Linked DNA regions of Pseudonocardia sp. HH130630-07. The protein of the gene in region 1 interacts with the protein of each later gene in a pairwise test. Links are inferred from orthologs where the notes say so. Each region holds a gene or a part of one and is shown on either strand. Other genes may lie near its edges. The genes, in order: dnaE, rplL and dnaN.

Evidence for each region.
Region 2: the proteins of dnaE (region 1) and rplL interact in binary tests that used the Escherichia coli proteins (3 or more experiments, as listed by UniProt). The link is inferred for Pseudonocardia sp. HH130630-07 from one-to-one orthologs.
Region 3: the proteins of dnaE (region 1) and dnaN interact in binary tests that used the Escherichia coli proteins (3 or more experiments, as listed by UniProt). The link is inferred for Pseudonocardia sp. HH130630-07 from one-to-one orthologs.

Annotation. Positions count from the first base shown.
Region 1 is NZ_CP013854.1:128,022-138,384, forward strand. What follows is about bases 2,068-6,212. They hold dnaE (DNA polymerase III subunit alpha), read right to left. Parts: upstream 5,820-6,212; coding sequence 2,268-5,819; downstream 2,068-2,267. Other genes in these bases: AFB00_RS00630 (PaaX family transcriptional regulator), read left to right, coding at 2,068-2,192. In the rest of the region: AFB00_RS00625 (adenosylmethionine--8-amino-7-oxononanoate transaminase), read right to left, coding at 1-1,082; more of AFB00_RS00630, read left to right, coding at 1,263-2,067; AFB00_RS00640 (hypothetical protein), read right to left, coding at 6,503-7,228; AFB00_RS00645 (RluA family pseudouridine synthase), read right to left, coding at 7,257-8,189; lspA (signal peptidase II), read right to left, coding at 8,192-8,716; AFB00_RS00655 (potassium/proton antiporter), read right to left, coding at 8,743-10,224; AFB00_RS00660 (class I SAM-dependent methyltransferase), read right to left, coding at 10,238-10,363. UniProt on the Escherichia coli protein: DNA polymerase III is a complex, multichain enzyme responsible for most of the replicative synthesis in bacteria. This DNA polymerase also exhibits 3' to 5' exonuclease activity. The alpha chain is the DNA polymerase catalytic subunit.
Region 2 is NZ_CP013854.1:3,088,268-3,097,355, reverse strand. What follows is about bases 1-2,870. They hold rplL (50S ribosomal protein L7/L12), read right to left. Parts: upstream 1,694-2,870; coding sequence 1,307-1,693; downstream 1-1,306. Other genes in these bases: AFB00_RS31935 (nuclear transport factor 2 family protein), read right to left, coding at 2,613-2,870; rplJ (50S ribosomal protein L10), read right to left, coding at 1,741-2,304; rpoB (DNA-directed RNA polymerase subunit beta), read right to left, coding at 1-724. In the rest of the region: more of AFB00_RS31935, read right to left, coding at 2,871-3,587; AFB00_RS15025 (hypothetical protein), read right to left, coding at 3,637-4,212; AFB00_RS15020 (MCE family protein), read right to left, coding at 4,357-5,643; AFB00_RS15015 (MCE family protein), read right to left, coding at 5,640-6,944; AFB00_RS15010 (MCE family protein), read right to left, coding at 6,941-8,347; AFB00_RS15005 (MCE family protein), read right to left, coding at 8,347-9,088. UniProt on the Escherichia coli protein: The binding site for several of the GTPase factors involved in protein synthesis (IF-2, EF-Tu, EF-G and RF3). Is thus essential for accurate translation.
Region 3 is NZ_CP013854.1:2,291,578-2,300,663, forward strand. What follows is about bases 3,911-6,778. They hold dnaN (DNA polymerase III subunit beta), read right to left. Parts: upstream 5,988-6,778; coding sequence 4,833-5,987; downstream 3,911-4,832. Other genes in these bases: gnd (phosphogluconate dehydrogenase (NAD(+)-dependent, decarboxylating)), read right to left, coding at 3,911-4,673. In the rest of the region: gyrB (DNA topoisomerase (ATP-hydrolyzing) subunit B), read right to left, coding at 1-1,398; AFB00_RS11140 (DciA family protein), read right to left, coding at 1,775-2,485; DNA replication/repair protein RecF, read right to left, coding at 2,549-3,766; more of gnd, read right to left, coding at 3,774-3,910; chromosomal replication initiator protein DnaA, read right to left, coding at 7,129-8,823. UniProt on the Escherichia coli protein: Confers DNA tethering and processivity to DNA polymerases and other proteins. Acts as a clamp, forming a ring around DNA (a reaction catalyzed by the clamp-loading complex) which diffuses in an ATP-independent manner freely and bidirectionally along dsDNA.

The DNA.
Region 1 (10,363 bases):
AGACCGGCCGCGATGTCCTTGATCTCGCGCCGCCAGTCGCGCTCCAGCAGCAACGACACCGACGCGTGCGCCACGGCGGACGCCAGCGGGTTGCCCATGAACGTCGGGCCGTGCATGAGCACGCCGGCCTCGCCCCCGGTGATGCCCGCGGCCACCCGCCCGGTGCACAGGGTCGCGGCCATCGTGAGATATCCGCCGGTCAGCGCCTTGCCGACGCACATGACGTCCGGGGCGACACCGGCGTGCCCGGCGGCGAAGAGCTCACCGGTCCGGCCGAAGCCGGTCGCGATCTCGTCGAACACGAGCAGCACGTCGTGGGCGTGGCACAGCTCGCGCAATACGTGCAGGTAGCGGGGATCGTGGAAGCGCATCCCACCGGCGCCCTGCACCACCGGTTCGACGACCACCGCCGCCAGCTCGTCGGCGTGGGTCTCGACGAGCTCGGCCAGGTGCGCCACGTAGTCGTGCTCGAACTCCGGCGGCGGCTCGTCGGCGAAGACCTGCCGGGGCAGCACGTCCGACCACAGGGCGTGCATCCCGCCGTCGGGGTCGCACACGCTCATCGCACCGAAGGTGTCGCCGTGGTAGCCGCCCCGCCAGGTCAGCAGCCGGTGCTTGCCGGGCCGGCCGCGGGAGCGCCAGTACTGCAGGCACATCTTGATCGCGACCTCGACCGACACCGATCCCGAGTCGGCGAGGAAGACGTGCTCGAGTCCGTCCGGCGTGATCTCCGCGAGGAGCCGGGCCAGGTCGACGGCCGGACCGTGGGTGATCCCGCCGAACATCACGTGGCTCATCCGGCCGAGCTGGTCGGTCACCGCCGCGTCGAGGCGCGGGTGCCGGTAGCCGTGGATCGCCGACCACCAGGAGGACATGCCGTCGACGAGCTCGCGGCCGTCCGGCAGGCGCAGCCGCACGCCCTGCGCGGACTCGACGACCAGCGGCGTCGCCGTCGCCGGCATCGGGGCGTACGGGTGCCAGACGTGGGCGCGGTCGGTGGCGAGCAGCTCCGCCGTGCCGTACGGCGCGGCGGAGCGGGGCTCCGGGGTCCCCGGCCGGGCGCCGGGATCGGGGACGGTCACGGCTCCCGACCGTACTACCGTGATCCACCGTCCCGGTAGGAACGGTGATCGACCCGGCGGGCTCCGGCGGTGGCCCGCGACCGGGTCCGGGATCCCGGCCGGTCGGCGCGTCGTCACGGGCGGCGGGGCCACCGAGTTCGGCGCCGGCCGGTTCCGCACGGGCACTAGGCTCACCGGACCATGGCCACCCCGTCCCCCGATCCCGGTCCGGCCGCCACCGGCGGGCCCCCGCCGTCGCGGCCCGGTGGGCCGGGCCCCGCGGGCGGCGCCGTCACCCGCCGTCGCGAGCTCGGCCAGGCCTCGGCGCGGTCGCTGCTGCTCACCGTGCTCGGCGAGTTCGTGCTCCCGGCGGACGAACCGGTCTGGACCCGGGCGCTGCTGGAGACGATGGGCGCGCTCGGCATCGAGGCGAAGTCGGCGCGCCAGGCGCTGGCCCGGACCGCGGCCGAGGGGCTGCTGGTCTCCGACCGCGACGGCCGCCGGGTCCGCTGGTCCCTGACGACGGCCGGGCGGCGGCTGCTGTCGGAGGGTGCGGCCCGGATCTACGGGTTCGGTGCCACCGCGACCGGGTGGGACGGCCGCTGGCTGGTGCTGCTGGCGTCGGTACCGGAGTCCCGGCGACAGCTGCGGCACCGGCTGCGGACCCGGCTGGCCTGGGCCGGGCTCGGCTCACCCGCCCCCGGGGTGTGGGTCTCCCCCGACCCCGCGAAGGAGGAGCAGGTCGCGCAGGTGCTCGACGAGCTCGGGCTGCGCGGGATGAGCAGCTCGTTCGTCGGCCGGTACGGCGCGATCGGCCGGCCGGCCGACGTCGTCGCCCAGGCCTGGGACCTCGACCGGGTCGAGCTGGCCTACCAGGAGTTCCTCGACTGCTTCACGCCCGCGGCCGGCGCACCGGCCCCGGGGGCGGGGGTCGGCACCGGCGTGCTCGCCCGGCAGGTCCGGCTGGTGCACGCCTGGCGGCGGTTCCCGTTCCTGGACCCCGAGCTCCCGGCCGAGCTGCTGCCCGACCGGTGGGCCGGTGCCCGCGCCGCGGACCTGTTCGGGACCCTGCACGACCGGTGGGACGCACCGGCCCGGGCCGCCTGGGCGGAGCTGGCCGGCACGCCGTGACCGGCGGGCCCCGCCGCCCGGCCCCCGGTGCGCCGCCCCGGGGCCGGGCCCCGGAACACCGCACCGGCTGCCGGATCAGCCCAGGCAGCCCGGCCCGAGCAGCGCCTTCAGGTCGCCCATCAGCGCCGAGGTGTGCATGACCTTCAGCGAGTCGTCGAGCCGCAGAGCCGTGATCTTGCTGCCGTAGACCAGGGACAGGTGCACCTCGGACGTGCCCGGATGGTGGGTCAGCACCTCCTTGAGCTTCGACACGCGCTCGGGGGTGCACTGGTCGGTGCGCAGGCTGACCCGGATCGGGAGCCCGCCCTCACCGGCGGCGGCCAGCTCGGGCACCGCGAGGTCGTTGGCGATCAGCGAGATCCGGTCGTCGCGCTTGTTGACCCTGGCCTTGACCAGCACGATCGCGTCCTCGGCCACGTCGACCCCGACGACCTGGTAGGCGCGCGGGAAGAACAGGACCTCGATCCCACCGGCGAGGTCCTCGATCTGCGCCGACGCCCAGGGCTCGCCGTTCTTGTTCACCCGGCGGTTCACGTTGGCGAGGATGCCGCCGACGGTGACCTGCCCGCCCTCGGCGACGGTCCCCTCGACGATGTCGGCGATCGAGGTGTCCGCCTTCGCCGCGAGCGCCTGTTCGAGGCCCTGCAGCGGGTGACCGGACACGTAGAGGCCCAGCATCTCCCGCTCGACGGCGAGCTTGTGCTTGCTGTCCCACTCCTCGCTCGGCACCTTCACGTCGAAGATGCCGCCGAGCGCGTCGTCCCCGTCGTCGCCCGCGCTGCCGTCCATCGACCCGAAGAGGTCGAACTGGCCCATCGACGCGGCCTTCTTCGTGCTCATCACCGCGTCGATGGCGTCGGCGTGCACGAGCAGCAGGCCCTTGCGGGTGTGGCCCAGCGAGTCGAACGCGCCCGCCTTGATCAGGGACTCGACGACCTTCTTGTTGCAGACCACCGCGTCGACCTTGCGCAGGAAGTCGGAGAAGTCGGCGAAGTCGCCCTTCTCCCGGCGCGCCGCGACGATCGCGTCGACGACGTTGTGCCCGACGTTGCGGATACCGCCGAGACCGAACCGGATGTCGGAACCGACCGGGGCGAAGTTGCGCACCGAGTCGTTGACGTCCGGCGGGAGGACGGTGATCCCCATCCGGCGGCACTCGGCCAGGTAGACGGCGGCCTTGTCCTTGTCGTCCCGGACGGAGGTGAGCACCGCGGCCATGTACTCGGCCGGGTAGTTCGCCTTCAGGTAGGCCGTCCAGTACGACACGACGCCGTACGCGGCGGAGTGCGCGCGGTTGAAGGCGTAGTCGGAGAACGGGAGCAGGATGTCCCAGAGCGTCTTGACGGCGTTCTCGGAGTAGCCGTTGTCCTTCATCCCGCCGGCGAAGGTGACGTACTCCTTGTCCAGGATCTCCTTCTTCTTCTTGCCCATCGCGCGGCGGAGCAGGTCCGCCTGACCGAGCGAGTACCCGGCCAGGGTCTGCGCGATCGACATGACCTGTTCCTGGTAGATGATCAGGCCGAAGGTCTCGCCGAGCACGTCCTTGAGGGGCTCGGCCAGCTCCGGGTGGATCGGCGTGACCTCCTGGCGGCCGTTCTTGCGGTCGGCGTAGTCGTTGTGCGCGTTCGCACCCATCGGGCCGGGGCGGTACAGGGCGCCGACCGCGGAGATGTGCTCGAACTCCGACGGGGCCATCCGCCGCAGGAGGTCCCGCATCGGGCCGCCGTCGAGCTGGAACACCCCGAGCGTGTCGCCGCGGGAGAGCAGCTCGTAGGTCTTCGCGTCGTCGAGCTCCAGGTGGTCGAGGTCGACCGGGGCCTTCTCGTTGAGCCCGATGTTCTCCAGGGCGTCGTCGAGGATCGTGAGGTTGCGCAGCCCCAGGAAGTCCATCTTGAGCAGCCCGATGGTCTCGCAGACGCCCATGTCGAACTGCGTGATGATCGCGCCGTCGGACTCGCGGCGCTGGATCGGGATGACGTCGAGCAGCGGCGTCGAGGACATGATCACGCCGGCCGCGTGCACACCCCACTGCCGCTTCAGGCCCTCCAGGCCCCGCGCGGTGTCGATGATCTCCTTGACCTGCGGGTCCGCCTCGTAGAGGGCCCGCACCTCGGTGGCCTCGGAGTAGCGCTTGTGCGCGGGGTCGAAGACCCCGGACAGCGGAATGTCCTTGCCCATCACCGCGGGCGGCATCGCCTTGGAGATGCGGTCGGCGACCGAGTAGCCGGGCTGCCCGAACAGCACCCGCGCGGAGTCCTTGATCGCGGCCTTCGCCTTGATCGTGGAGTAGGTGATGATCTGGGCGATCCGGTCCTCGCCGTACTTCTCCGTGGTGTAGCGGATCATCTCGCCGCGCCGGCGCTCGTCGAAGTCCATGTCGATGTCGGGCATCGAGATGCGGTCCGGGTTGAGAAACCGCTCGAAGATCAGCTTGTGCCGGATCGGGTCGAGGTCGGTGATCCCGAGGACGTAGGCGACCAGCGACCCGGCTGCGGAACCACGGCCGGGGCCGCACCGGATGCCGACGGACTTGGCGTGCTGGATGAGGTCGGCGGTCACCAGGAAGTAGCCGGGGTAGCCCATCTTGATGATGACGCCGACCTCGTAGTTGGCCTGCTGGCGGTACCTCTCGGTGACGCCGTTCGGGAACCGCATGTGCAGTCCCCGCTCGACCTCCTTGATCAGCCAGGACTCCTCGGTCTCGCCCTCGGGCACCGGGGCCTTGGGCTGCAGGTCCTGGCCGGTGGTGAAGTCGATGTTGCAGCGCTCGGCGACCAGCAACGTGTTGTCGCAGGCCTCGGGGTGGACCGGGTCCCAGAGGTCGCGCATCTCGCGGGCGGACTTGAGGTAGAAGTCCTGCGCGTCGAACTTGAACCGGTTCGGGTCGGCGAGGGTCTTGCCGGTCTGGACGCACAGCAGCACCTCGTGCGCCTTGGTGTCGTCCGGGTAGGTGTAGTGCAGGTCGTTGGTGGCGAGACCGGGCAGGTCGAGCTTCTTCTTCAGCGCGAACAGGTCTTCCTGGACCTGCTTCTCGATGCCGATGCCGTGGTCCATCAGCTCCAGGAAGAAGTTGTCCTTCCCGAAGATGTCGCGGTAGTCGCTCGCGGCCTGGCAGGCGGCGTCGAAGTCCTTCTGCTGGAGCAGCCGCGCGACCTCGCCGGAGGGGCAGCCGGTCGTCGCGATGAGGCCCTTGCCGTACTGCTCGAGCAGCTCGCGGTCCATACGGGGCTTGTAGTAGTACCCCTCGAGGCTGGCCAGCGAGGAGAGCCGGAAGAGGTTGTGCATCCCCTCCGTGTTCTCCGCGAGCAGCGTCATGTGGGTGTACATGAGGTCGGGGTTGTTCTCGCTGCCGTTGCCGAGCGCGGTCCGCTTGCGCTCGTGCCGCGAGCCGGGGGCGACGTAGCCCTCCATGCCGATGATCGGCTTGATGTCGTGCGCCTTGGCCTTGCGCCAGAACTCGAAGGCGCCGTAGACGTTGCCGTGGTCGGTCATCGCGACCGCGGGCATCTCGTACTTCGCGGCCTCGGCGAAGAGGTCGTCGAGGCGGGCCGCCCCGTCGAGCATCGAGAACTCGGTGTGGGTGTGCAGATGGACGAAGGAACCCGTCTCCGAGCCGCCGGCAGCCATGTGTGTTCCGCACTCCTCTCCCGCGCCCTGGGCGGCGCGGTGCTCCCCGGTCCGCACGCGCCGCGCCGCGGCCCGGAGCGGACCGTGGACGCGTGCGTGCCGTGCTCTGCACCGACCGCGACGACCCCCGACGACGGGGCGGAACGGCAACCCCCGGGAGCGGCCTGGCGGGGCCGGACGAGGCTGCCGGGGGGCTCCTGCCCCGGGGGGAGGGCCGACCGGTTCGGTGTGGTCCCACACTAGCCCCGGGGTCCGACAGTTCCGGCGACGGCGGCGGCTCCCGGCCGCGCCCGCAGCGTCGTTCCTGCTCACGCCCCGCGCGACCCCGGCTCCGGCGTGTCGGCGGGTTCCGGGCGGTGCCCCGGAGTCTCCGGGAGCGGGAACGGTGCTCTCGACCGTCCGGCGGCACCGTGCCGGGGTTCTGATCCGCACGTGGCCGGGCAGCCGGACGCGCCGCGGAACCGGTGCAGGGCCACGCCCGGCGGGTCCCGGCACGCCGTCCGGACGCCCGCTGTCCGGGCCGTGCCCGGCACGACGGGACGAGACAGGCCCAGCGGGACGGGACCGGGCCCGCCGGACGCGGCGCGGGGTCGCGCGGCGGGAGCCCCCGGACACCCGGGCAGCGGGGCCGGGAACCAGGAGCCGGATCCGGCAACCGGGAGCCGGAAGTCCGAGTCCCAGCCTCAGCCGGGCGGGACCGGGCCGTCGTCCGGGGGTGGGGTCGCGGCGGTGGTCTGCTCGGGCAGCAACGGGGACAGGGCCAGGGCCTGCCCGGGCGTCCCGGGCGGTGCGGCCTGGACCGCCCGGACGCCGTCCCGGCCGGCCAGCGCCTCCAGCCCGGCCCGGTCGGCGCTCACCACGAGCGCGACCACGCAGCGGCAGCCCGGGCCGGCCAGCGCCCGGTGTTCCGCGGCGGCGACCGCGGCGCGCCGGGTCAGTGACTCCCGGGCCTGCGGCGTCGCCGCGTCCGGGACCGCACGCCGGGCCCGGTCGGCGTCCGCCTCGGCCGCGAACGCCGCGCGTTCCCTGGCCACCCCCAGCGCGGCCACCGGGTCCCCGGTCCCGGTCACCGGTTCGAACCGCAGCGCGGTCTGGACCCGGTCGAGCGGGACCCGGAGGACCGCCGTCGTGGTGCCGGGAGCGCCGAGTGCCGCCACCGCGCGGGCGTCGAGCGGCTGCCCCAGCTGCACCAGTGCGGGGACCCGCTCCCCCGGCGGGGGCAGCTGCGCGGGCAGCGACGACAGGTAGCCCGCGACGTCCTGGCCGGGGTCGGGGCCCAGCCGCACCGACCCGGTCGGGACGGCGGGCCCGGCGGACGGCCCGGATCCGGCCGCCCACACCGCGCCGAACAGCACCACGGCGAGCACCGCGACGACCACCCAGAGCCCGCGGGTGGTCAGTCCGGTCACCGCGGTGGCCCCGGGTGCCCGGTCGCCCTCACGGGTCCCGCAGCGTGTCCAGCGCCGCGGCCAGGTCGCCGGGATAGGGGCTGGTGAACTCGGCGTGGCGGCCGTCGGCGGGATGGGCGAACCCGAGGGTGCGGGCGTGCAGCCACTGCCGGGACAGGCCGACCCGCTTCGCCAGCGTCGGGTCCGCACCGTAGGTCAGGTCCCCGACGCAGGGGTGGCGCAGCGCGGAGAAGTGCACCCGGATCTGGTGGGTGCGCCCGGTCTCCAGGTGCACGTCGAGCAGGCTCGCCGACCGGAACGCCTCGATCGTGTCGTAGTGCGTGATGCTCGGCTTGCCGCCCTGCAGCACGGCGAACCGGTAGTCGTGCCGCGGGTGCCGGTCGATCGGCGCGTCGATCGTGCCCGACGACGGATCCGGGTGCCCCTGGACGACCGCGTGGTAGCGCTTGTCCACGGTGCGCTCCTTGAACGCCCGCTTCAGCTCGGTGTAGGCGTGCTCGGAGGTCGCGACGACCATCACGCCGGTGGTCCCGACGTCGAGCCGGTGCACGATCCCCTGGCGTTCCGCGGCACCGGAGGTGGAGAGCCGGTACCCGAGCGCGGCGAGCCCGCCGGTGACGGTCGGGCCGGTCCAGCCCGGCGACGCGTGCGCGGCGACCCCGACCGGCTTGTCGACGACCACGATGTCGTCGTCCTCGTGCAGCACGGTCAGGCCGGCGACCACCTCGACCGGCCCCTCGATGACGGTCGGCGCCGCCGCGTCGGGCAGCTCGACCTCCAGCCAGGACCCGCCCGGCAACCGGTCGGACTTCCCGGCGTCGCGGCCGTCCAGCCGGACCCGGCCGGCCTCGGCCAGGCCGGCGACCACCGTCCGGGACAGGCCCAGCAGCCGGGACAGCCCGGCGTCGATCCGCATTCCGTCGAGCCCGTCCGGGACGGGCATGCTCCGCAGCTCTCCCATGGTCAGGCCCGTGTCCCGTCGATCTCGATGCCGCGCACCGCGAGCAGTACCAGCAGGATCCCGCCGCACACGATCCCGGAGTCGGCGAGGTTGAACACCGGGAAGATGCTGCCGTCCGGGGCGAACACCGCGAGCATGTCGACGACGTGCCCGCGCATCGGTCCGGGCGCCCGGAAGAACCGGTCGACGAGGTTGCCCAGCGCACCGCCGAGCACCAGGCCGAGGCCGACCGCCCAGCCCGTCGACGCCAGCCGGCGCGCGATCCGGATGATGACGCCGACGACGACGACCGCGACGATCGTGAGGATCCAGGTGTAGCCGGTGGCCATCGACCAGGCCGCGCCCGGGTTGCGCAGCACGGTCAGCCAGAAGAGGCCGTCGATCACGGCGATCGGCTCGCGGTCCTCCAGGAACGCGACGGCGGCGATCTTGCTGGCGAGGTCGAGCGCCAGCACGGCGCCGGCGATCCCGGCCAGGAGCAGCGTCCCGCGCCGTCGCAACGCCGGGTCGGCGGGTGTCTCGCTCACGGGGGGATCGGCACTCACACCCCCGATTATGACGAGCGGTCGTCGCGGGCGTGCCAGCGGACCAGCTTGCCGCCCCGGTCGACGTCGCGGATCCGCTGCTCGGTCGCGTCCCGCACGTCCCGGGTGCTGACGACGAGGAACTGGTCCCCCTCGCGCAGCCGGGTCTCCCCGAGCGGGGAGAACGCCTCGGCGTCCCGCACCACCAGGCTGACCGTCGCCCCGGCCGGCAGCCGCAGCTCCCGCAGGTAGACGCCGTGCAGCCGGGAACCCTTCGGGACCTTCACCTGGAGCAGCTCGGCGTCGACCTCGTCCAGCGGGGCGGCGTCGACCTCGACCTCGCGGGTCTCGGTCCGCGAGACGACACCGAGCAGCCGCGCCACCCACGGCAGTGTCGTCCCCTGCACCAGGGTGAGCAGCACGACCAGCACGAACACGACGTCGACCAGCATCTGGTTCTGCGGTCCGCCCTCGGTGAGCGCGACCAGCGCGAGCACGATCGGCACCGCGCCGCGCAGTCCCGCCCAGGACAGGAAGGCCTGCTCCCGCCAGGGCACCCGGAACGGCAGCCCGGCCGCCAGCACCGACAGCGGCCGCGCCGCCAGCAGCACCACCGCCGCACAGACCAGGGCCGGCACGACCGCCGCGGGCAGGCGTTCGGGGACCGAGTACAGGCCGAGCATCACGAACAGCCCGATCTGGGCGATCCAGCCGGTGCCCTCGGCGAAGGACACGACGCCGCTGCGGTGCGGGAGCCGGGAGTTGCCGAGCACCAGTGCCGCGACGTAGGTCGCGAGCAGCCCCGACGCGTGCGCCCCCTGCCCGGCTGAGTAGGCGAGCAGGCACACCGCGATCGCGGCGAGCGGGTACAGGCCGGTCGACGGCAGTGCGGCCCGGCGCAGCGCCCAGGCCCCGCCCGCCCCCAGCAACACCCCGATCAGGGCGCCCGCGGCGAGCTCGTAGACGACCAGCCCGGCGGTGGACCAGCCGATCGGGTCCGTCGAGGCGAACACGACGACGGCGATCACCACCGGCGCGTCGTTCATCCCGGACTCGAGCTCCAGCGTCCCGGCCAGCCGGCGCGGTACCGCGACCCCGCGCAGCACGCTGAACACCGCGGCGGCGTCGGTGGAGGACAGCACCGCGCCCCAGAGCAGCGCCGTGCGCCACTCCAGGTCCAGCAGCAGGTGCAACAGGCCCGCGGCGACCCCGATCGACACCAGGACCGACAGCGTCGACAGCAGCAGTCCCAGCCCCAGCGCGGGCCGGACCGCCTCCCACCGGGTGGTCAGCCCGCCCTCGACCAGGATGAGGACGAGCGCGGCGAGCCCCAACGTCTCGGTCAGACCGGCGTCGGAGAACTGGATCCCCAGCACGGACTCCCCGAGCAGCACGCCGATGCCCAGGTAGAGCAGCAGCGACGGCAGGCCCAGCCGGACCGACACCCGTACGGCCAGCACGCCGAGCAGCAACACACCGGCGGTGGCGCCGAGCAGCAGTTCCAGACTCATCGCGGCGCCGGGCTCAGCTCGCCCAGGCGAGGGTGACGAGGCCGGGCCGGCGTGGCGGGAGGTCCCGCAGCGCGGTCGCGACCTCCGGCACCCGGTCGGCGGGCAGGCAGAGCCGGCGGGTGACCCACTCCGGTCCGTG
Region 2 (9,088 bases), 3.0 Mb from region 1 along the record:
CGAAACGCTCACCGATCTGCTCGGCGGTCCACCCCAGGGCCTTCAGCAGCACGGTGACCGGCTGCCGGCGCTTGCGGTCGACCCGGACGCCGACGGTGTCGCGCTTGTCGACGTCGAACTCCAGCCAGGCACCCCGGCTGGGGATGACCTTGACCGAGTAGACGTCCTTCTCGGTCGTCTTGTCGATCGCGTGGTCGAAGTAGACACCCGGCGAGCGGACGAGCTGCGACACGACGACGCGCTCGGTGCCGTTGATGATGAACGTGCCCTTGTCGGTCATCACGGGGAACTCGCCCATGAAGACCGTCTGGGACTTGATCTCACCGGTGGTGTTGTTGGTGAACTCCGCCGTGACGAACAGCGGGGCACCGTAGGTCATGTCCTTGTCCCGGCACTCCTCGACGGAGGCCTTGACCTCGTCGAAGCGGGGGTCGGAGAAGGACAGCGACATCGACCCGGAGAAGTCCTCGATCGGCGAGATCTCGGTGAGGATCTCCTCCAGCCCGCTGACCGGCATCTCGTCACCGGCCTCGATCCGGCGCTGGAACCAGGCCTCACTGCCGACGAGCCACTCGTAGGACTGGATCTGCAGGTCGAGGAGGTCGGGGACCTCCAGCGGCTCTGCGATCTTCGCGAAGGTGACCCGGGTCGGTGCGCCGGGGTAGTTCGGGTTCGCCGAAGCGGAGAGGGTCGAGGTGGTCGCGGCGGCGCGGGAGACAGCCAAGATGCGTCCTTCCGAGAACTGCGCTTCTCGTCTGGCGTGCACCGGTGGCGAGCGCTACCGTCTCCCTCGATCCGTTCGGGGTCCCCCCGGATCGCGAGCCGGCAGCCCGGCCACGTGGCACGCCGTCTGTTGTCGGACACTGCCGTGCGCTCCAGATTCCCCGCGCCCGCCAGGACGGACCACTCCGGCGGAGCACCGGACGAACCAGTGCAGTCGGCGAAGCTTTCCCCGGTGGCGAGCGCGCAGAGCCTGGACGCAGACAGCGCAAACAATGACTATAGACGCTGCGAACGCAGCTGTCGAGACAGGTCGCCGATTCCAGCATCCAGGCAACCACCGTTGCCCAAGAGTGACCTGCCGGGCTCACCGAGTCAAGTCCCCGTCCGTCGATGAGCGGTCGGAAGTCGGGGACGACCGGTCGGCAACCGGCTTCCTCCGGCGTACGCAGCGGTTTCCGGGCGGCATCGGCACCCGGTCGGGGACGCACCGGGACGAGCGGTCCACGGCCCGGAGGCCCCGGAGAACGGCGAAGGGGGCGGGACCCGGTACGGGTCCCGCCCCCTTCGCGGAGCGTCGCTCAGATCACTTGAGGCTGATCTTCGCGCCGGCCTCCTCGAGCTTGGTCTTGGCGGCCTCGGCGGCCTCCTTGGTGACACCCTCGAGCAGCGGCTTCGGCGCGCTCTCGACGAGGTCCTTGGCCTCCTTCAGGCCCAGGCCCGAGACGACCTCACGGACGACCTTGATGACCTGGATCTTCTTGTCGCCGGCGCCCTCGAGGACGACGTCGAACTCGTCCTTCTCCTCCTCGGCGGGGGCCGCGGCACCGGCCGGGCCGGCGGCCGCGACGGCGACCGGGGCGGCGGCGGTGACGTCGAAGGTCTCCTCGAACTTCTTCACGAAGTCCGAGAGCTCCAGGAGGGTGAGCTCCTTGAAGGCGTCGAGCAGGTCGTCGCTGGACAGCTTCGCCATGATGGCTGGTCCTTTCTCTTACGAAAGACGTTCGGTGGGGGTGGTGATCAGCTCTCGGCGGAGTCGCCGTCGGCCGCGGCCGGGGCGGACTCGCCACCGTCGGCCTTCTTGTCGGCGAGCGCCTGGGCGAGCCGGGCAACCTGCGAGGCCGGCTGGCTGAACAGCGAAGCGGCCTTCGACATGTTCGCCTTCATCGCGCCGGCCAGCTTGGCCAGCAGCACCTCGCGGGACTCGAGGTCCGCGAGCTGCTCGATCTCGGCGACGGACAGGGCGCGCCCGTCCATGTACCCGCCCTTGATCTCCAGGCCGGGGTTGTCCTTGGCGAACTTCTTCAGCGCCTTGGCGGCGTCGACGGCTTCGCCCTGGACGAACGTGATCGCGGTCGGCCCGGCGAACAGGTCGTCGAGACCCTCGATCCCGGCGTCCGCGGCCGCGCGCTTGACCAGGGTGTTCTTCGCGACGCGGAAGTTCGCGTCCGACCCCAGGTCCCGGCGCAGCTGGGTCAGCTTGGCGACGCTGAGCCCGCGGTACTCGGTGACGACCGAGGCGTTCGACTCGCGGAAGCGGTTGGTGATCTCCTCGACCGCCGCGACCTTGTCGGGTGCTGCCATCGCTGCCCTCCTCTCGGGTGGTTGGTCCGTGCAGTGCCACCGCGCTGCGCAGGTACCGCCCTCGGGGCCGACGGCCCCCGGGAGAACGACGAACGCCCCGTGCGCAGGGCACGGGGCGGGAAAAGTACCGGCGGGCGCCGAGCGCCCGGATTCGCCTCGTCCTCCTGCGCGGGCCGCCCGGTGTTCCCGGGACCTTCGGTGGCCGGGGAACCCGGACACGGACCTGCGGTCTTCGGTGGATCGACGACGACAGTACCCGGGCGCCCCGGCCCGCCCGTCGCCGGGGGTCCGGGGCACCCGGGCCCGGGTCAGGCCGGGGTCATGGCGGCGATCTTCCAGCCGCCGTCGACGAGCTCGGCGTCCACCCGCAGCCGGGCCGCCGCGGCGCCCTCCTGCGGGGCACCGCCGTCGGCCTGGCGGCGGATCACCTGGTTCACGAAGACGTACACGGTCGCCCGGTCGCCGTCGATGCTCGCGACCGCCGACTTCGGGATCGTCGCGGTCACCACCGCCTGCTGCTGCGGGGCCAGCTCCCGGACGCTGCCGAAGATCCGCTCGAACTCCGGCTGGAAGGCCGGGGTGATCACGGCCCGGGCGTCGTCCTCGGCCTGCTGCAGGCGGGCGTGGTCGAACGAGTAGACGCGGGTGACGGCCTCGCCCACCTGCCGGCTCACCTCGGCGGTGGCGCCGACGTCGGCGAGCGCGCTGTTCGCGGCGGAGCCGGTGTACTCGGTCCGGTACCACTGCACGCCGAAGAAGGCCGCGGCCGTCGTCAGCAGCACGGTCGCCACGAGCAGCAGCACGGTCGCCCGGCGGGACCGCGGGGCGGCGGGCAGCCGGGGCCCGCGGGCGGCACCGGCCGGGCGGCCGGCGGCCTCGGGCCCTGCGGCCCGGCCGGTCCCGCCGTCGGCGGCGGATCCCTCGTCGGGTCCGGTGCCCGCGGAGCCCGCGGGGTCGTCCGGGCGCCCGGGAGCGTCGGGACCGGCCGGCCGTCCCGGTCCGCGCCCGCCCTCCGGCGCGTCCCCGGCGAGCGTCCGGCCGGCCCGGTCGGTCCGGCCCGCACCGGGTGCGGGGCCCGCGTCCGGGGCGGCCCCGGCGGGATCCGGGTCACCGGGGGCGGGCGGGGTGAACGGGGCACCGGTGCGGTCGTCGAGCGCGACGCCGCCGGGCCGGGTCCCGGGCTCGTCCGGCCCGGTCTCGTTCTCGCCCCGTCCGGGCCGGGGGCGACCGGCGACCTGGGGCCTGCGGATGCCGCCCGTGGGGCGGCGGCGCGAGGTGGACATGCGGTGACCTCCTGGGGTGGTCGACCTGGGAACGGGCGGTGGGTGCGGGTCAGCCGCCGGAGCCGGGGGTCGTCAGCGGCTCCAGCGCGTCGACCTTCCAGCCGTCCGGCGTCTCGACCATGCCGAGCTCGATCCGCTGGCGGGTCACCGTCGGCTCGGCACCCTCCGGGGTGACGGTCACGTCGACACCGGCCAGCACGCGGGCGGTCCCCGCCCGCGGGTCGACCTCGGCGACGGCGGCGTCGGCGACCGTCGCGGCGGTGGTCCGGCGCTGCTGGGTCACCAGCCGGGCGTAGGCGTCGCGGTTCTTCTCGAACTCGTCGCGCACCGAGCCCGACGACGACTGGATCCAGAGGTCCAGCCCCTTCTGGGCGTCGTCGTGGTCGAGGGTGTTGAGGTTGACGACGGCCTGGCGGGCGTCCCGCAGGACGTCGTCGCGGGCCTCGGCGACCCGTACCGGGTCGCTGTTCAGCGCGAACAGCCACAGCGCGCCGAACACCAGCGCCAGCACCGCGGCGACGACCGCGGCCACCGGCAGGATCCGGGCGGCGACGCCCGGCTCCGGCCCGGCCGGGTCCTCGGCGGTGTCGGTGACGTCGGGGCGGTCGGTGAGATCAGTGCTCATGGGGAGCGTTCCTCCTCCCGGCTGCGGGGCGCACAGCCGCTCGGTGGCCGCGCATCGGCGACCGGGGGACCGTCCGGGGAACCGCGCCGCCCCGATGGGCCGTCGCGGTACCCGCGGACGTGGTGCCGGGCAGGGTCACGGGGCTCACCCGCCCAGCAGGATCTGGGCGGCGTCGGTGACGAACGGCGAGCCGACGCGCTGGGCGCGGTCGTCGCCGAGCGAACCGGCGTTGGGCCGGGTCCCGGGACCACCGTCGGTGTCCCCCTCCCCCGGCGGCGGGCCGGCGTACCCGGAGTTGCCCGAGTAGTCCGGCACGTCCAGCGGCTGGGGCCGGTCGACATTCTGCATACCGCGCACGTTCGTCGGGCTGCCGGGGGGCTCGGCGCAGCGGGCGTTCGCGTTCACCGGGACCTCGGTGACGTCGAGGCCGCCGCGGTTGTCGGTGCCCTCGTAGCCCCGCGCGCAGGCCGGCGGGTCGAAGAAGTTGACGACCAGCCCGAGGTGCGCGGTGCCGTCACCGGGCACCACCTTGGGCGCCACCGCCACCAGGCCCGGGTAGGTCACCAGGATCTGCCGGAGCCCGGCCTGGCGCGGCTCCAGCAGCTCGCTGACCGTGCGCAGGTTCGCGACCGACTCGCCGAGGCCGGGCCCGCTCTCCCGGACCAGCGCGCGGAGCTCGTCGCCGGCGCGGGGGCCGTCGTCGATGATGCGGCGCAGGTCCGGGTCGGACTCGCGCAGCTGCTCGGCGACCTCGCGCAGGCCCCGGCTGAACTCCTGGAACTGCGGGGCGACCTCGTTCTGCGTGGTCAGCACCGGGCGGGCGTCGGCGATCAGCGCCGTCGTCTGCGGCAACGCCTCGGTCGCCGCGGTGGTGAACTGCCCGGTGGTGTCGAGCAGCTGCTGCAGCGGCTGGGCCGTCCCCTCGAAGCCCTGACCCAGCTCGGAGACCACGGTGCGCAGCGAGTCCTTCGGCACCGTGGAGACCAGCTGGTCCAGCTCGGTCAGGAAGGTGTTGATCCCCACCGGGGCCTGGGTGCGCTCCTGCGGGATGACCGTGCCGGCGGCGAGCACCGGGCCGCCGTCGGCGACCGGCTGCAGGTCCACGAACTGCTCACCGATCGGCGACAGGTTCCCGACGACGGCGCGGGCGTCGGCCGGGATCTCCGGTGCGTCGTTGGAGATGTCGAGCTGGACGTCGATCCCCGCGTCGGTCAGCGACAGCGGGCCGACCCGCCCGACGCTGGTCCCGCGGTAGGTGACGTCGGCACCGGTGAAGATGCCGCCGGAGTCGGCCATCTGGATGGTCACCGGGTACGTCGTGGCCCCGAACAGCCGGTCCAGCCCGGCGTAGCGGAACCCGGCGTAGCCGACGCCGACGATGGTCACGAGCGCCAGCGCCACCAGCTGCCAGCGGACGGTCCTGGTGATCACGATCCACCTCCGAAGAGACCGCCGAGCAGCCCGTCCCCGCCGGAGTCACGGGGCTCCGGGGTGGGCGTCGGGGTCGGGGTCGCCCCGGTAGCCGGGGCCGGGGCCCCCGGTTCGGCGGGCGGTGCGGCCGGGGCGGGGGTCTCCTGCTCCGGCCCGAGCAGCGGCAGCCGGGGCACACCGGGCGCCTGCGGGACCGGCGGGGCCTCGCCACCGAGCAGCGGCGTCAGCAGCTGCGCGGTCGGCGGCAGGGCCTGGAGCTGCTCCAGCGGCAGCGGCAGGCCGAGCTGGCGGCTCCGCAGGATGTTGTCCAGGATGCTGCCGAGGTCGGCGTCGACGGTCACGTAGAGGTTCGCGTAGTCCCCGGCGACGGCGTCGGTGGCCGCGTCGGTGAACGGGATGGTCAGCAGCAGCTCCAGCGACTGCGGCAGGTCCTGCCCGGAGTCGGCGAGGTTGCGCAGCACCGGGCGCAGCGCCTCCAGGTCGGCGAGCAGGTCGTCGCGGGACCGGTTGACGACGTTCGTCGCGACCCCGGAGAGCCGGTCCAGCGCCTGCAGCATCCCGACCAGCTGGGTCCGCTGGGCCTCCAGCTCGCGCAGCCCGGGGCTGATGTTCTGCAGCGCGTTGCTGATCTGCGGGCGCCGCGCCGCGAGCGTCGCCGACAGCCGGTCCAGGCTGTCCAGGGCGCGGTTGATGTCGTCCTTGCTGTCGTCGAGCGAGCCGACCAGCCGGTCGAGGTTGTCCAGCAGGGCGCGCACCTCGGGCTCGCGGCCGGAGAGCGCGTTGTTCAGCTCGGTGGAGATCGTCCGGATCTGTGCCACGCCGCCGCCGTTGAGCAGCATCGACAGCGCGCCGAGCACCTCCTCGACCTCCGCGGCCCGGCCGGTCGCGGCGACCGGGATCCGGCCGGCCGCGGCGAGCGAGCCCTCCGCCGGGCCGGCGGGCCGGTCCAGCGACACGAACTTCTCACCGAGCAGCGAGGTCGTCCGCACCCGCGCGGTGGAGTTCGCCGGCAGCTCGACGTCGCGGTTGACGTCGATCGTCACAAGCGCGTTCCAGGTGCCCGGCTCGACCTCGACCCGCTGCACCGCGCCGACCGGGACGTCGCCGTAGCGCACCAGGGACTGCGGGACGAGGTCGACGACGTCTCCGAAGGCGATCTGGACCTGGTAGGGGTCCTCGCCGAGGTTCGCACCGCCGGGCAGCGGTACCCCGCGCAGCCCGCCGCTGATCACCCCGCAGCCGCTCGCACCGACCGCGGCCGCGGTCAGCAGCGCGGCGACCCGCGCGGTACGGCCGCTCACGAGCCACCTCCGAGGAGTCCGCCGAACAGGCCGCCGTCCCGGGAGTCACCGGAGCCGTCCGGCTCCTCGGTGGCGTCCGGCTCGTCGGGCACCGGTGTCGGCGTGGCGGCCGGGCCGGGAGCGGGCGCCGGCGGGGCCGCCGGGTCCGGCTGCGGGCCGGGCGGCGGGGCCGGGGCCTGCGGGTCGCGCAGCTGCGACCCGGGATCGGTCAGCGACAGCGGTGAGCCGGGCAGCAGCTGCGGCGGCAGCGGGGACGACGGCGACACCCCCTGCTGCAGCTGGGTGATGACCTCCTGCGGGGTGGGCAGCGGGACCGCGCCGTCGAGCACCGGGCGCAGCCCGTCGCAGAGCGCGCCCGTGCCGGCCGCCGGGCCGTCCACCGGGAGCGGGGTCGCCGAACGTCGCAGGATCTCGCAGAGCGCCACCGGCAGCGGGTAGGCCAGCTCGTTGATGTTCGCCCGGGTGTCCAGGGTCTCCGACGAGCCGTTGTAGATGTTGGTCAGGTTGCCCAGCGCCGCGGGCGCGGTGTCGGCGACCTCGGCCAGCGCCCGCTGGTGGTCGACGATCTCCTGGGACACGTTCGCCAGCTTGTCCACGTTGGAGTTGAGCGCACCCCGGTTGTCCTGCACGAACGTCGCGACCTCGCCGAGTGCGAAGGACAGCTCGTTCAGCGCCCCGCCCAGCTCGCCGCGCTGCCCGGCCAGGAACCCGGTGACGTCGGCGAGCTTGGCGTTCAGCTCGCGCACCCCCGGGTCGTTCTCGCGCAGCGTGGAGGTGAACTTCTGCAGCTCGGTCACGGTGCCGAAGAGGTCCTCACTGGACCCGTTGAGGGTGGCCGAGAGGCCGCCGAGGTTGCGGACCGTGTCGTTGAGCGCCCGGCCGTTGCCGTCCAGGTTGCGCGCGGTGACGTCGAGGACGTCGTTCAGCGCCCCGTTCGCGTTCGCCCCCTGCGGGCCGAGCGCCCGGGACAGCTCGGTCGCGGTCCGGGTGAGGTCGTCGACGCCGAGCGGGAACGCGGTGCGCTCCAGCGGGATCGGCTCGCCGTTCCACTCCGGGCCGCCGGTGTAGACCGGGGTGAGCTGGACGTAGCGCCCGGTGACCAGGCTGGGCGAGACCACGGCGGCCTTGACGTCGGACGGGAGCCGGACGTCGTCGTCGGTGATCGTCATGTCGACCCGGACCCGGTCGCCCTCCGGCGTGATCCGGTCGATCTTGCCGACCGGCACGCCGAGTACCCGCACGTCGTTGTCCTGGAACAAGGCCGCCGCGCTGGTGAAGTAGGCGGTCACCGGGCGCCCGCCGCCGGAGCCGATCAGCCAGACCGCGCTCGCCGCCAGCACCGCGGCCACCGCCACGAGCGCGCCGAGCTGGATCTGGCGCCGGTCGTTGGCCCACGAGCCCATCAGCAGTCACCCCCGAGCGGGACGGCCGGCGGGACGAGCCCGCAGACGTAGTTGTCGAACCAGCGGCCGTTGCCGAGCGCGTTGCCGAACACCCGGATGAACACCGCCTCGTTGTCCAGGATCTCGCCGAGGTTGTCCCGGTTCGCCTCCAGCACCGCGAGCACCCGGTCCAGCGTCTCCAGCGCCGGGCGCAGCTGCTCGGTGTTGTCCGCGACCAGCCCGCGCAGCTGCACCGACAGACGCTGGACGCCGTCGAGCAGGTCCGCGATCGCCTGCTTGCGCTGCTGCAGCTCGCCGAGCAGCAGGTTGCCGTCGTCCACCAGCTTCACGACGTCGCCGCGGCGGTCGGCCAGCGTCGTCGACAGCTGCCGGGTGTTCGCCAGCAGCTGCTTCAGCTCGGCGTCCCGGCTGGAGATGGTGGTGGACAGCCGCGACAGCCCGTCCAGGGCGCCGCGGATCTCCGGCGGGGTGTCGCGGAAGGTGTCCGACAGCGTGGTCAGGCTGTTCGCCAGCGCCGCGGTGTCGAGCTGGTCGATGGTCCCGGAGAGCCCGTTGAACGCGTCGACGACGTCGAACGGCGAGGTCGTGCGGTCCCGGCCGATCGGCGCGTCCGGGTCCTGCTCGCCGTCGCCGCGCGGGTCGAGGGCGAGGAACTTGGACCCGAGCAGGGTGGCGATCTCGATCGAGGCCGTCGTCCGGTTGCCGACCCAGGCGTCGTCGACGGTGAACTCGACCTTCACG
Region 3 (9,086 bases), 2.2 Mb from region 1 along the record:
GTCCGACAGCTTGCCGGGCAGGCCGCCGATGTCACCGGCGCTCTTGCGGCGCACCAGCTCGCGGGCCCGGCGCGCGGCGAGCCGCGCCTGGGCCGAGGAGACCGCCTTGTTGACGATCGTCTTGGCCTCGGTGGGGTTGCGCTCGAACCAGTCGGCGAGCCACTCGTTCGACACCCGCTGGACGAACGACTTGACCTCGGTGTTGCCGAGCTTGGTCTTCGTCTGGCCCTCGAACTGCGGCTCGGAGATCTTCACCGAGACGATCGCGGCGAGCCCCTCGCGGATGTCGTCCCCGGACAGCGCCGGATCCTTCTCCTTGATCAGCTTCTTGTCGCGGGCGTACCGGTTCACGGTCGCGGTCAGCGCGTGCCGGAAGCCCTCCTCGTGGGTGCCGCCCTCGTGCGTGTTGATCGTGTTCGCGAACGTGTAGACCGACTCGGAGTAACCCGAGTTCCACTGCATCGCGACCTCGACCTGGTGGCCGGGGCCCTCGCCGGTGTAGGCGACGATCTTGCGGTGGATCGGGTCCTTGGACTTGTTCAGGTGCGCGACGAAGTCCTCCAGCCCGTTCGGGTAGTGGAAGACGTACTCCTTCGGCTTCGCGACGTAGCCCTCGGCGTCCGGCTCCGTGTCGGCGTCGACCACCGGGGCCGCCTCGATCGGGTTCCCGTCGGCGTCGACCGCGTCCGACGACGGGACACCGGCGGCCGGCTCGGGGCGCCGCTCGTCGCGCAGGACCATGGTGAGGCCCTTGTTGAGGAACGTCTGCTCCTGCAGCCGGCGGCGGATCGTCTCCAGCGTGTAGGCGGTCGTCTCGAAGATCGTCGGGTCGGCCCAGTAGGTGATCGTGGTGCCGCTGTCGGACTTCTTCGTGGTGCCGGCCTCGATGAGCTCGCCGGGCTTGGCGTGGTCGTAGCGCTGCTTCCAGATCACGCCGTCCTTGCGGACCTCGACCTCGAGCGCGGTGGACAGCGCGTTCACGACCGACACACCGACGCCGTGCAGACCGCCGGAGACGGCGTAGGACTTGTCGTCGAACTTGCCGCCGGCGTGCAGGCTGGTGAGGACGACCTCGAGGGTCGGCTTCTTCTCCGTCGGGTGCATCTCGACCGGGATGCCACGCCCGTCGTCCTCCACCCGGACGCCGCCGTCGGCCTGCAGGGTCACGACGACCTTGGTGGCGTGGCCGGCCATCGCCTCGTCGACCGAGTTGTCCACCACCTCCCAGATGAGGTGGTGCAGGCCCCGCTCACCGGTGGAGCCGATGTACATGCCGGGCCGCTTGCGGACCGCCTCCAGCCCCTTGAGGACCGTGATGGACGACGCGCCGTAGGCGTTCTTCGCTGCCTTGTCCTGAGCCACGAGTAGCTGGTTCTCCTCGCCACGTGAACCGGCCACGCGGGCACCGCGTCTCTCGACGCGGGCGACCGTGGAACGGTTCCACCTACCGGGCGCTCAGGTCATGTCAGGGGGAGGCGCCCGGGAACACCGTCACAGTCTACCCGCAGGGACCGACGGAAAGGCGCTCAGGACCCGCCCAGAACCGCCACAGACGGGCGAACGGCGTCCGGTGCGGGATCAAATGTGCCCGGACGGGGACGGGCGGTCCGATGGCCGTGTCATCTCGCGCTCACCGCCGACGTACGGCCGGCGCCGTCCCGAACCCGGCTCCCCACCCGGGTCGGGCATTCCGGACGGGTACGGCGCCGTGACGCGCTCGCAACGTTCCCGTCGCCCGTCCGGACACCTCCGGGTCGCCGAGGGCCGGTCGTCGTCACCCGTAGGTGTCACGGGGGCCGCGGCCGCGGACGTGCCGGGGGCCGTGCCGCCAGCTCGGTCCGCTCGGGCCGACCACCCGGATCCGGCGCACGATGTCCGGTCCGACCGCGGCCGCCAGCCGGGTCAGCAGCTGCCGCTGCAGCGTGCGCAGCTGGGTGGCCCACGCGGTCGACTCGGCCTGCAGGGTCAGCTCGCCGTCGCGCAGCGACACCGGGATGCAGTGGTCCGCGACGTCCGGCCCGACGAGCTGGGGCCAGCGGCCCAGCACCGTCGCGTCGGTCAGCCGGGACGACCAGCCACGGTCCATCGACACCCGGGAGGCGATCCGGCCGAACGGCTGCGGGTCCCGGTCGTCCGGGCCGGAACCCGACCACCGGCGCCGCCGGCCCTTCCCGGACACCACCCGCAGTTTCGGCAGTGCCTGCTCGGCCCGCTCCTCGACCTTGCGGGCGGACGCCTCGCGGGCGGCCCGCAGCGCGTCCCGGGCGAGATCCGCGCCGCGCAGCCCGGCCCGCTCCCCGCCGAGCAGGTCGCCCTGCTCCCCCGGCGCACCGCCGCCCGTGACCGGCCCGTGACCGGGGGCCTCCGCGGCTCCATCCCCAGGCCGCCGACCGGGACGGCCCGCGCCGCGACCGTCTGTCCGGCGGTTCCCCGATCCACGACGGCGTCCGTCCCCGGCTCCGCGGGAGTTATCCACATTATCCACAGGCTTGTCCCCAGATCGCCGTGATGCGGTCGAGACCTGATCCGCGCCGTGTCACCGGGCCGGTCACCGCGGCTCCGCCGCCGGTTCTCCTGCCGGTTCCCGGCGGGCCACCGTCCGGTCACGGACCTCGAACCGGGCCCCGTCCAGCTCCGCCGGCACGTCCTCACCGACGGCGGCCGTCACCAGGACCTGCTCGGCCCCGGCGACGAGACCGGCCAGCGCGCGCCGGCGGGTGGCGTCGAGCTCGGCGAAGACGTCGTCGAGCACCAGGACCGGCTCGACGTCGTCGGCCTGCAGCAGCCGGTAGGACGCCAGGCGCAGCGCGAGCGCGAACGCCCACGACTCGCCGTGGCTGGCGTACCCCTTCGCCGGCCCCTCGCCGAGCGCGAGCTCCAGCTCGTCGCGGTGCGGGCCGACGAGGCACACGCCCCGCTCGATCTCCTGGGCCCGCACCTCCGCCAGCCGGCGCAGGAGCAGCTCCTCCAGGTCACCGGTCGACTCCGGGAGCTCCGCGACGCCCGGGGTCCCCAGGCTGGACCGGTAGTCCAGCCCGATCGGGTCCGACGACGGCGCGATCTCGGCGAACGCGTCCCGGGCGTACGGGGCCAGCGACACGACCAGCTCGCGACGACCGGCGAGCAGCGCGGCGCCGGTGCGGGCCAGGTGGCCGTCCCACACCTCCAGGGTGGTGAGCGCCGAGGCGTCCTCGGGGAGCTCGTCACCCGCCGCCGGCGGGGCCGGGCGCTGCCGCCCCCGCGACCCCCGCAGCGCGGGCTTCGCGGACTTCAGCAGGGCCGACCGTTGCCGGAGCACCTTGTCGTAGTCCGAGCGGACCCCCGCGTAGCGCGGGAACCGGGCGACCAGCAGCTCGTCGAGGAAGCGGCGGCGCTCCGTCGGGTCGCCGCGGACCAGCGCGAGGTCCTCCGGTGCGAACAGCACGCTGCGGAGGATCCCCAGGACGTCCCGCGGCCGCGACACCGGTGACCGGTTCACCCGGGCCCGGTTCTGCCGCTGCGCGTTGATCTCCAGCTCCACGCCGAGCCTGCGGCCGTGGTGGTGCACCTCGCCGCGCAGCACGGCCTGCTCGGTACCCCGGCGGATCAGCGGCACGTCCGAGGAGACCCGGTGCGAGCCGAGGCTGGCGAGGTAACCGATCCCCTCGACGAGGTTCGTCTTGCCGGCGCCGTTCGATCCGACCAGGACCGTGACGCCGGGATCGAGCTCGAGCTCCGCCTCCGGCCACGACCGGAAGTCGGTGACCGAGAACCGCCTGAGGTACACCGACCGGTCAGCCTCCCTGCGCCGGGCCGGCCTTCTCGCCGGGAGCGCCGGCCGGGCCGACCTTCTTGACCGCGTGCCCGCCGAACTGCTGGCGCAGCGCGGCGACCGCCTTCATCGCCGGGGACTCGTCCTGCCGGGAGGAGAACCGGGCGAACAGCGCCGCGGAGATCACCGGCAGCGGGACGGCGTGCGCGATGGCCTCCTCGATCGTCCAGCGGCCCTCACCGGAGTCGTCGACCCAGCCCTCCAGCTCGGCCAGCTCCGGGTCGTCCTTCAGCGCGTCGACCAGCAGGTCGAGCAGCCAGGAGCGGACCACCGTGCCGCGCGACCACGCCTGGATCACACCAGGCACGTCGGTCACGAGCTCGCTGGCCTGCATCAGCTCGAAGCCCTCGGCGTAGGCCTGCATCAGGCCGTACTCGATGCCGTTGTGGACCATCTTGGCGAAGTGGCCCGCGCCGACCGGACCGGCGTGGGCGAAGCCCTCCGCGCGCAGCCCCTCCGGCCGGAGCGCGTCGAAGATCGGCATGGCGAGCTCGATGTGCTCCGGCTCGCCACCGGCCATCAGGCCGTAGCCGTTGTCCTTGCCCCAGATCCCGCCGGAGACGCCGCAGTCGACGTAGCCGATCCCGTGCGCGGAGAGCAGCTCGGCGTTCGGCTTGTCGTCGGTGTAGCGCGAGTTGCCGCCGTCGATGACCAGGTCGCCGGGTTCCAGCACGGTGGCGAGCGTCGCGACGGTGTTCCGGGTCGGCTCCCCCGAGGGGACCATGACCCACACGACGCGCGGCGCGGACAGCGCGCCGGCCAGCTCCTGCAGGGAGCCGACGTCACTGACCTCCGGCCGCGGGTCGTAGCCGACGACCTCGTGCTCGGCGGCCCGCAGCCGCTCCCGCATGTTGCCGCCCATACGGCCCAGGCCGATCAGACCGATCTGCACTGCGATGCCCCCTCTGTCCTCACGCGCCGCGCACCGCGTTGCGGGGCACGGCGATCCTCGTCGATCACGCCGGGGATCGAGTCTTCCGGTCCCGCCGTGGCCACGCCACCGCGGCCCCGCCGGAGCGGATCAGCCCGGGAGCCGGACCGGCATCAGCAGGTGCAGGTAGCCGGACTTCTCCGGGGACGGCGCCTCACCGGTGTCGTCGGTGGCGGGCTTGGGCACCGGGCGGACCAGGGCCGGCCGGTTCGGCGTGGTGAACGTCAGCTGGGCCCGGTCGGTGTGCAGGGCGCCGAGACCGTCGAGCAGGTACCCGGGGTTGAACGCGATGGTCAGCGGGTTGCCGTCGAGTGCGCAGGGGAGCTCCTCCTCCGCGGACCCGACGTCGTCGCCGCCGGCGGCCAGGCGCAGGCCGTCCTCGCCGAACTCCATCCGGATCTGGGCCACCCGGTCCGCGACCAGGGACACGCGCTTGATCGCCTCGACGAGCGTCGCGACGTCGAGCTCGACCGCCGTGGTGTGCTCGGCCGGGATGAGCTGGCGGAACCGCGGGAACTCCGCGTCGAGCAGCCGGCTCGTGGAGCGACGGCCACCGCCGGTCAGGCCGAGCATGCCGTCCCCTGCGGACAGCGCGATCTCGACGGTGCCCGAGCCGGCCAGCGTCTTCGCGACCTCGGCGAGGGTGCGGGCCGGGATGAGGACCGCGGTCGAGATCGAGGAGTCCTCCGGCACCCACTCGAGCTCGCGCACGGCCAGCCGGAACCGGTCGGTCGCGGCGAGGGTGAGCTGGGAGCCCTCGATCTCCAGCCGGATGCCGGTGAGCATCGGCAGCGTGTCGTCCCGCCCGGAGGCGACGGCGACCTGGGCGACCGCGGCGGCCAGCGCGTCGGCCGCGACCGAACCCGCCTTCTGCGGCATCTCCGGCAGCTGCGGGTAGTCCTCGACCGGCATCGTCGGGAGGCTGAACCGGCTGTTGCCGCAGTTGATCGTGGCGCGCGCACCGTCGACGACGAGATCGACCGGCTTCGAGGGCAGGGCCCGGGTGATGTCGGCGAGCAGCCGGCCGGAGACGAGCATCCGCCCCGGCTCCCCGACCGTCGCGTCGAGCTCGACCCGGGCCGAGGTCTCGTAGTCGAACCCGGAGACGGTCAGCTTCTCGCCAGACTCGCCGTCGGACTGGATGAGGACCCCGCCGAGCACGGGCACGGGAGGACGGGCCGGGAGGCTGCGAGCCACCCAGGCTGCTGCGTCCGCGAGGACGTCGCGTTCGACCCGGAACTTCATCAAGGACCTTCCCCGGTGGCGCCAGGACCGCGACCGGTGGGTCGCAGCCGTCGACGGGACGGCGGTGCGGTGGTGGTGCTGCGGCGAGCCGTGGCCCCACCCGTCCGCCTGAGGCGGTGGCCGTTCGGCCGGTGCTGGGTCGGGATCTCGATTCGCCGGGAGGCTCACGGTAGAGCCTCGCCCCGACAGTTTCCACGCCGCCCCGGCGCTCGCCCGGTGCGGTCTCCGATCTCCGGTCACGACGCCGTGTACCCGGATCGTGGGCCCCCTCGTGTCCCCTCCACACGCTTGTTCTTGGGGAAGAACTAAGAGAGAGAAAACCCGTCGTAGTAGTAAGTCCTGTGCATGGTGTGGATGGACGCCATCGGTGCTGGTCAGCAGGCCGCGTCGACTGGGGATCTGGCCGTGGGGGCATCGGTTGACAGCTTCGGCCGGCGGTGGACCGGGGCGGGTTCCCCCCATCCGTCCCCGGTTCATCCCGGGTTCACCACAGAGTTGTCCACGGATCCGGGGCCATCCGTCCACGGGCTGCGCGGCGGCTATCCACAGACTTGTCCCCAGATGTGGGTGGAAGTGTGGTGGATCGTGGACCCAGGGTGATGGGTCCGGCACGCCGGGATGCAAGCGGCGTTGCGTACGGAACCCACTCACGCCTCATCCGTCACGCTCTGTTCGACGCAGAGTGACGTCCGGGTACTCGATGTCGATCATCTGTCGGCGTGACGAAGCGCCGAGTGCCCACTACCCGACGACGAACGGGATCCCCGGGAGCGACACGCGGTGGGCGCCACGCCGGACCGGATCGAGACCGGATCGCGACCGGCTCCGACGACCGCGGGGCCCGTGGACACCCGGCCGCCGGGGACCCGATCACCCCGGGCGGATCCCGCCGGCCCCGCAGAGACGATCTGAGCGCCGTTGTACGTGTGGGTGCGTCGGGATCGGTTCGGGTACGAGCCGTGTCCGCCCGGAACCACCCCGTACCGCCGCCGACCAGCACGTACCCGCCCCGCCCCGGCCGTACTCCTCACCCCCCGGCCCGGCTCCACTCATGGAGCTCCGGCCCGGTGTCACGAGGCCGAAGCTCCATGAGTGCAGCGGGGAGGGGGTGCGTGAGAAGGGAGCGGGGCGCGGGACCGGGTCAGTGCCGGGCGCGCAGCTTGATCCGCGCGGTGAGCTCCTGGACCTGCTCGAAGGTCTTGCGCCGGAGCGAGATCTCGTTGCGGATCTTCTTGTCGGCGTGCATGACGGTCGTATGGTCACGACCGCCGAACGTCTGGCCGATCCGCGGCAGCGAGAGGTCGGTCAGCTCGCGGCACAGGTACATCGCGATCTGCCGGGCCTGCGCGAGCGCCTTCGTCTTCCCCGGGCCGGACAGGTCGTCCAGCGTCACGGAGAAGAACTCCGCGGTGACCGCCATGATCGTCGGCGCGGTGATCTCCGAGGCCGCCGAGTCGGGGATGAGGTCGCGCAGCACGATCTCGGCGAGCTGGGTGTCGACGGCCTGCCGGTTCAGCGAGGCGAACGCCGTCACCCGGATCAGCGCGCCCTCGAGCTCGCGGATGTTGCGCTCGATCCGTTCCGCGATGAACTCCAGGACCTCACCGGGGACCGCGAGCCGGTCCTGGGCGGCCTTCTTCCGGAGGATCGCGATCCGGGTCTCCAGCTCGGGCGGCTGGATGTCGGTGATCAGTCCCCACTCGAACCGGGTGCGCATCCGGTCCTCGAGGGTCTCCAGGCGCTTCGGCGGCCGGTCGGAGGAGACGACGATCTGCTTGTTCGCGTTGTGGAGGGTGTTGAAGGTGTGGAAGAACTCCTCCTGGGTCCCCTCCTTCCCCTCCAGGAACTGGATGTCGTCGACCAGCAGGACGTCGACGTCGCGGTAGCGCCGCTGGAAGGCGACCTTGCGGTCGTCGCGCAGGGAGTTGATGAAGTCGTTCGTGAACTCCTCGGTACTGACGTACCGCACCCGCATCCCGGGGAAGAGCCGCTGCGCGTAGTGCCCCACGGCGTGCAGGAGGTGGGTCTTGCCCAGCCCGGACTCGCCCCAGATGAACAGCGGGTTGTACGCCCGCGCCGGCGCCTCGGAGACCGCGACGGCCGCCGCGTGGCTGAACCGGTTCGACGCCCCGATGACGAAGGTGTCGAAGGTGTAGCGCTCGTTGAGCCGGGTCTGCGACCGCGGTGCGACCGGGTCGCCGGCCTGCGGGGCGGTGTAGGCGGGCCAGGCGGTGCCACCGGGATCGCGTGCCGGGGCGGGCTCGGCGGGCGGGATCGGGGCCCACCCCCCTGCCGACGGGACCGGCTCGGCCGGGTATCCGCGCTCCGGCCCGGCGGAGGGGTCCGGAGCGGTGTCCGGAACCTCGTCGCCGTTCGCGCGGGCGTCGCTCTCACCGCGACCGGTGCTGCCCCCGGCGCCCGGCGCCGGGACCGGGGGTGCGGCGACGACCGGGATCTCGGTGGTCCCGGTGTCCCGGGCGCTGTCCCCGGCGGAGATGCCGCGGGCCATCCCGAACCCGGGCGGGTCGGGGACCTCGGTACCGCCGGAGGCGGCGGAGGCGTCGACGACGACGGCGAGGTTGACCGAGACACCCAGGTGCCGGCCGAGCGCGTCGCTGATCGGCTTGCGGAGGATGCGCTCGATGGCGTCCTTGGCGAACTCGCTCGGCGCGGCCAGCAGCGCGGTGCCGTCCAGCAGGCCGAGCGGACGGGTGAGACGGAGGAACGCGCGTTGCTGGGGGGAGAGCGAGGGGGCGCCCGACTCCGCGGACGAACCCGACAGGTCGGCGATGACCCGGTTCCAGACCGCGCCGAGATCGCCCGGCTGGTCGGTCATCCGCGGTTCCCCCTCCTGCTCGCGCTGTTCGCCCCCGCTGCCCGGGGAACGCTCCCGTCCCCCGGTGGTACGGCGATGGTCCCCGTCCGGATGCATCCGCTGCTCACCCTGAGGTGATGTATCCCCAGAGTTGTCCACACTTGTGCGTAAAGGTACGCAGCGCGTCGTGCCCGGCCCGCAGCGGGGCGGCCGGTCGGCGCGTCGCGTGTGTGGTTGGTCCGGGTGGGAACGGTGGATCCGGCCCGGTCGCACCCGGGCGGGTC